One region of the Clostridium chromiireducens genome, then DNA from elsewhere that is predicted to be linked to it. Evidence: a T-box and tRNA genes for the amino acid it is inferred to sense, from the RefSeq annotation. Region 1 holds a T-box; the other holds one or more tRNA genes.
The links. The T-box of region 1 lies ahead of D2A34_RS15665 (valine--tRNA ligase). A T-box ahead of a tRNA ligase gene usually reads a tRNA of that ligase, here a tRNA-Val.
Positions count from the first base shown of each region.

Region 2: it has a tRNA-Val gene. The T-box ahead of D2A34_RS15665 (valine--tRNA ligase) is inferred to sense a tRNA for this amino acid. The anticodon was not compared.

Region 1 is NZ_QXDJ01000003.1:900,592-904,006, reverse strand. Features, by position in the region: gene D2A34_RS15670 (Lsa family ABC-F type ribosomal protection protein) at 1-1,051, shown strand, start outside; T-box leader at 1,161-1,459, shown strand; gene D2A34_RS15665 (valine--tRNA ligase) at 1,702-3,415, shown strand, end outside.
Region 2 is NZ_QXDJ01000007.1:70,392-73,806, forward strand. Features, by position in the region: gene mreB (rod shape-determining protein) at 1-564, shown strand, start outside; gene yyaC (spore protease YyaC) at 618-1,148, opposite strand; gene D2A34_RS22395 (hypothetical protein) at 1,245-1,646, shown strand; tRNA gene D2A34_RS22400 (tRNA-Tyr) at 1,808-1,892, shown strand; tRNA gene D2A34_RS22405 (tRNA-Val) at 1,900-1,975, shown strand; tRNA gene D2A34_RS22410 (tRNA-Thr) at 2,003-2,077, shown strand; tRNA gene D2A34_RS22415 (tRNA-Tyr) at 2,090-2,174, shown strand; tRNA gene D2A34_RS22420 (tRNA-Val) at 2,182-2,257, shown strand; tRNA gene D2A34_RS22425 (tRNA-Thr) at 2,285-2,359, shown strand; tRNA gene D2A34_RS22430 (tRNA-Tyr) at 2,372-2,456, shown strand; SAM riboswitch class I at 2,574-2,672, shown strand; gene metK (methionine adenosyltransferase) at 3,051-3,415, shown strand, end outside.

The DNA of each region.
Region 1 (3,415 bases):
GCCCACAAATCATTTGGATGCTGATGCTAGAAAAAAACTTAGTAATTATTTGAGAAAAAAGAAAGGTTTTATTCTGATTTCCCATGATAGATATTTTTTGGACAATTGCATTGATCATGTTCTTTCTATAAATAAGACAAATATAGAAATACAAAAAGGTAATTTTTCAAGTTGGTGGGAAAATAAAAAAAGGCAGGATGGATATGAGCTAGCAGAAAATGAAAAACTTAAAAGAGATATTAATCGTTTATCGGAGTCTGCCAAGAGAACAAACAGTTGGTCAAATGAAGTGGAAAAATCAAAAAAAGGAACAACAAATTCAGGCTCTAAGATTGATAAAGGTTATGTTGGTCACAAGGCTGCTAAAATGATGAAACGTTCCAAGTCAATCGAAAACAGGCAGCAAGCTTCTATTGAAGAGAAGTCTAAGCTCCTTAAAAATATTGAAAGCTCCGACAGCCTAAAAATTTCCCAACTTGCTTATCATAAAAATAAACTTGCGGAACTAGAAAATATTTCAATTTATTATGGTAATATCCTTGTTTGCAAAGATGTTAGTTTTAATATTGAGCAAGGGGATAGGATTTCAATTAAAGGTAAAAATGGTTCAGGCAAGTCAAGTATTATCAAGCTTATTTGTGGTGAGGATATAAAATATACAGGTACTTTCAGAAAAGGAAGTGAGCTTAAAATATCGTATGTATCGCAAGATACATCGCATCTTAAAGGCAACTTAACTGATTACGCTTTTGAAAACAATATTGATGAAAGTCTTTTTAAAGCAATTTTAAGGAAACTTGATTTTACAAGAATTCAATTTGAAAAAGATATGTCATCTTTTAGTGGCGGTCAAAAGAAGAAAGTGTTAATCGCAAAAAGTCTTTGTGAGAAAGTTCATTTGCATATTTGGGATGAACCGCTTAATTTTATTGATATTATCTCTCGTATGCAGATAGAACAGTTACTGCTTGAATATTCACCGACATTATTATTTGTGGAGCATGACAGCGAATTTTGCAAAAATGTTGCAACAAAGTCCTTTGAGTTTTAGCTGGTCTGTTTACGGATAAAATAGTAAATAAATTATATAATAGAATTTATCTAAAAACTATTATTGACAAAATTTATACAATAATATATCATGATAAGTAAATTAATATATAAAAGCATTGAAAAAGAGGAGTAAAAATTTTAAGGCATTAAAGGAAACTCAGAAAATAAAATTGAGGAGTACAGTTCTTTAGCTAAATCATAGATTTAGAAAAGACTAGCAAGAGAGAGGGAGTAGCTGAAAACCCTTATGCAAGAAATTTTGAAGGTAGCTTTTGAGCTTCTTTAGTGAAATAGTAGTAGCTAAAGACGGTTTATCTGAATCGTTATTTGAATTAAGAGTCCATTAAGACATGTTATAATTGTTTTTGTGGAAATAAAGGTGGTACCGCGAGCTTTCGTCCTTTTTTGTGACGAAGGCTTTTTTTGCATTGAGAATTCAAAAGTGAGAATCAAAATTTTATATTTTGTTCTTCGAACTTTCCCTGTGGGCATCTTTGATTTGGTTATTCGAAAGCCCCAGCGAATGAATGTGAGTCGGGTTTCCATATTTCAAAAGTAAAATTAATAAACCTAAAAAGGAAAGTTTAATTTAAACTCCTTGGAGATATTTTTACAAATGTTAACTGAACTAAGTTTGGAGGAATGAAAATGTCAGAAGAAATGAAAAATATATCAACAACCTATGATCCTAAAGAATTTGAAGATAGGATTTATAAGAATTGGGAAGAAAAAGGCTACTTTACACCACTAGTTGATAAAAGTAAAAAGCCATATACAATAGTTATGCCACCACCAAATATAACAGGTCAGCTTCACTTAGGGCATGCCTTTGATGACACGCTTCAAGATATGCTTATAAGATTTAAGAGAATGCAAGGTTATGCAGCATTATGGCTGCCAGGTGAAGACCATGCATCTATTGCAACTGAAGTTAGGGTTGCGAACATGCTAGCTGAACAAGGCTACGATAAAAAAGAAATGGGAAGAGAAGCATTCCTTGAAAAAGTTTGGGAATGGAGCGATAAGTATAGAGCTACCATAAGAAATCAAGTTAAAAGACTTGGGGTATCAGCTGACTTTACAAGGGAAGCATTTACAATGGATGAAAATCTTAGTGCAGCTGTAAAGCATGTATTTGTTAAGTTATATAATGAAGGCTTAATTTATCAAGGAAATAGAATTACTAACTGGTGTACTCATTGTCAAACTGCGTTATCAGATGCAGAAATTGAATATGAGGAACAAGCAGGGCACTTCTGGCACATTAACTACCCATTAGCTGATGGCAGTGGTTTCCTTGAAATTGCTACAACAAGACCTGAAACATTACTTGGAGATAGCGGTGTGGCTGTAAATCCTAATGATGAAAGATATAAGCATCTTATTGGTAAAACAGTAATATTACCATTAGTAAATAGAGAAATTCCTATAGTTGGAGATGACTATGTTGATTTAGAATTTGGAACTGGTGCTGTTAAAATGACTCCTGCACATGATCCTAATGACTTTGAAGTTGGAAAAAGACATAACCTTGAAATTATAAGAGTTATGGATGATCAAGGTATCATAAATCACTTTGGTGGAAAATACCAAGGATTAGATAGATATGAAGCGAGAAAAGCTATTGTTAAAGATTTAGAAGAGTTAGGACTTTTAGTTAAGGTTAAAGATCATGCTCATAACGTTGGTACACACGATAGATGTGGAACTACTGTAGAACCAATAATATCTAAGCAATGGTATGTTAAGATGGAAGATCTGGCTAAGCCAGCGATAGAAGTAGTTAAGAATGGAAAAACTAAGTTTGTTCCTGAAAGATTTGATAAGATATATTACAATTGGATGGAAAACATTCAAGATTGGTGTATATCAAGACAATTATGGTGGGGACATAGAATTCCTGTTTATTACTGTCAAGATTGCGGTGAAATGATGGTACTTGAGGATGCACCAAAAGCATGTACAAAATGTGGAAGTACTAATTTAAAGCAAGATAATGATGTTCTTGATACATGGTTTTCTTCTGCATTATGGCCATTTTCAACACTTGGCTGGCCAAATAATACAGAAGACTTAGAATATTTCTATCCAACAAGTACACTAGTTACTGGGCATGATATTATATTCTTCTGGGTTGCAAGAATGATATTCTCAGGAATTCATTGTATGGGTGAAACTCCATTTGATACTGTTCTTATTCATGGTCTTATAAGAGATTCACAAGGAAGAAAAATGAGTAAATCTTTAGGAAATGGTGTTGATCCATTAGAAGTTATAGACACTTATGGAGCTGATGCCTTAAGATTTATGATAGCAACTGGTAATGCTCCTGGTAATGACATGAGATATTATCCAGAAAGAG
Region 2 (3,415 bases), on a different contig from region 1:
ATTGGAGGAGGGACTTGCGATATCGCTGTAATTTCACTGGGTGGAGTAGTAGAAAGAGAATCAATAAAAGTGGCTGGAGATAAATTTGATGATGCTATAATAAAGTATGTGCGAAATGAATATAAGTTAATGATAGGTGAAAAGACAGCCGAGGATTTAAAAATTAATATTGGTTCAGCATTTAAGAATTCTAGAAATCTATCATGTATGATGAAAGGTAGAAATCTTATCACAGGATTACCAGACGAAGTAGAAATTACAACAGAAGAGATAAGAAATGCAATAAAAGAACCTGTAGAAATAATAGTTGACACAGTAAAAAAAGTGTTAGAAAAAACACCACCTGAATTGGCTTCAGATATAATCGAACGAGGAATATTAATGACCGGTGGAGGTGCGTTAATACACGGATTAGATAAGCTTATAGAATTTAAGACAGGAGTAGCGGCAATGGTTGCTGAAGATTCTGTAGAGTGTGTCGCTAAAGGAACTGGTAAAGTACTTAGTTACATAGACAAGTTGGATGGAGATGTAAACTCTCAGCAAATAGTGCTTATAGAATAGCAGAAAAATAACAGTCAAAATAAGTAATTTTGGCTGTTATTTTTTATGAAATTTTAAATGGTTGGGAATTGCCCGCGATTTAAGTTATAGGCTTCCATAAAAATTCTGGATATAATCTTAGCCATATCCATAATAAAAGAAAGTCTTATACTGCGAGAAAAGAAGAATTCGGCATTGTCGCTAGAGTCAACAATACCAATAACTGATGCAATTCCGACTTCTGGAAGCTCCTTGCCCACGCCTTTACCTGGATGTATTGCGTAATTTCTTATGCGAATTTCACCTATGTCGTCTTCATCACCCAAACAAGCATCAACGCCAATAATAGATGCATCAGGATGATTGGATTGTATTTCACTTAAGCGTTCATCTATATTTAAGGCGTGAATTGGAGAAGATAAGGTACCATAAACAGGTAGGGGGAAGAAATTCTCAGTTAGTATAGTTCCAACTAATGGACCAAGACAATCTCCAATGCATTTATCAGTACCAATGCAAACTATTACCGTATTTTCGGTGATATAATTTTTAATTTCTAAAGTTAGATTGTAATTAAATTTAAGATTAATATCTGGTTTCATCAAGAATATATACCCCCTTTATAGATATATATGAGGAATAGAAAGAAGATAGTATAAAAAAAATATAAATGGTAATTAATAGTAATAAAGGAGGTATTTATGAAGAAGTATTTAATAGGTTTATTTTTATTTATCACAGTAATAATGAATATTTATTTAGTATTTTACTGGGAACCACAGGGTCAAATGAGTGCAAAAAAAGAAGATGTTGAAACGGTGGTGTCATATACAAAATCAATATATAAAGTAAATAAAGGAAAAATATTGGAACAATTATCACCTGAAAATAAGAAAGAATTAGAACAAATAATGAAAAAACTATCAGCACTAGATATGGGAAGAATAAAAGAATATTATGAAGAACCTGATGAGGAAAAAGGAGTAATAAATGCTTTTAAGCTTTTAAAGAAGAGACTTTCGAGTGAGGATTACAATAAACTGGAACAACTAAGCTCTTCATTTTTAGATATAAAGAGAATAAATGAAAAAATAAAAAAATAATTAGATTACTATGTTAAATGGAAGTATGATGTAGAAATATGAAGTAATCCGGGGATAATTTCGCTAAAAAGAGTAATTATAGAGTTGAAATAAAATCACTTTGCAGATATACTAATCATTGTTGATTAGCAATACGACAAGTGCAACAAACAAAACAATATGGAGGAATTCCCGAGTGGCCAAAGGGGGCAGACTGTAAATCTGTTACGTTTCGTTTCGATGGTTCGAATCCATCTTCCTCCACCATTAAGATGGGCGCATAGCTCAGCTGGGAGAGCACCTGCCTTACAAGCAGGGGGTCACAGGTTCGAGCCCTGTTGTGCCCACCATCTTAAAAAATATAATCAAATAAACATGCTGGCATGGCTCAACGGTAGAGCAGCTGACTTGTAATCAGCAGGTTGTAGGTTCGATTCCTATTGCCAGCTCCAACAAAATAATATGGAGGAATTCCCGAGTGGCCAAAGGGGGCAGACTGTAAATCTGTTACGTTTCGTTTCGATGGTTCGAATCCATCTTCCTCCACCATTAAGATGGGCGCATAGCTCAGCTGGGAGAGCACCTGCCTTACAAGCAGGGGGTCACAGGTTCGAGCCCTGTTGTGCCCACCATCTTAAAAAATATAATCAAATAAACATGCTGGCATGGCTCAACGGTAGAGCAGCTGACTTGTAATCAGCAGGTTGTAGGTTCGATTCCTATTGCCAGCTCCAACAAAATAATATGGAGGAATTCCCGAGTGGCCAAAGGGGGCAGACTGTAAATCTGTTACGTTTCGTTTCGATGGTTCGAATCCATCTTCCTCCACCAAAAAGAATAAACATAGTTTATTCTTTTTTATTGAATATTAGCATAATAATAGATAGTTATAATATTGACTAATTATGGATGCTATGATAAAATATTTTTGAAAATTAAATTATGTAACTCTTATCAAGAGAGGTGGAGGGATAGGGCCCTGTGAAACCCGGCAACCTGTATTAATATAAGGTGCCAATTCCTGTAGATATTTCTACAAGATAAGAAAATGATTGTTAAAATCGCGCTCTTCTTATCGAAGAGCTTTTTTTATTTATCTGATGTCTAGCAACTGTAATGCTCCTAATCCCTATTAAGATTGTTGCTAACAGTGGAACGACCCTAGACGAGGCACCCCTTGAAGGTATAACTTCAACTAAGATTCAGATGAAGAATAAGCTCCACCTGAATCAAGTTTCACTTGATATAATTAAGTTTACGCATGCTTAATTATTAAAGTAAAAAATATTAGAAATCAATGGAGAAGAGTAATTTAATTTGGTTTATATTGTATTTAAAATATAATAAGTAGATATAAGTTTTTTAAAATAAAATAATATATGTATAAAATAAAATGATACATATATAAGTGAAGGAGAGAACAAAATGAGAAGATTATTTACTTCAGAATCAGTTACAGAAGGGCATCCAGATAAAATGTGTGACCAAATCTCTGATGCTATATTAGATGCTATTTTGACACAAGATCCACTTGCTAGAGTTGCTTGTGAAACATGCACTACTACAGGTATGGTTATGGTAATGGGAGAAATAACAACAAATTGTTATGTTGATATTCCAAAGGTAGTTAGACAAACAGTAAGAGAAATTGGATATGATAGAGCAAAATTCGGATTTGACTGTGATACTTGCTCAGTTATCACATCAATAGATGAACAATCAGCCGATATTGCAATGGGTGTTGATGAAGCTTTTGAATCAAGAAAAGGTGAAAAAGATGCAGTAGAGGC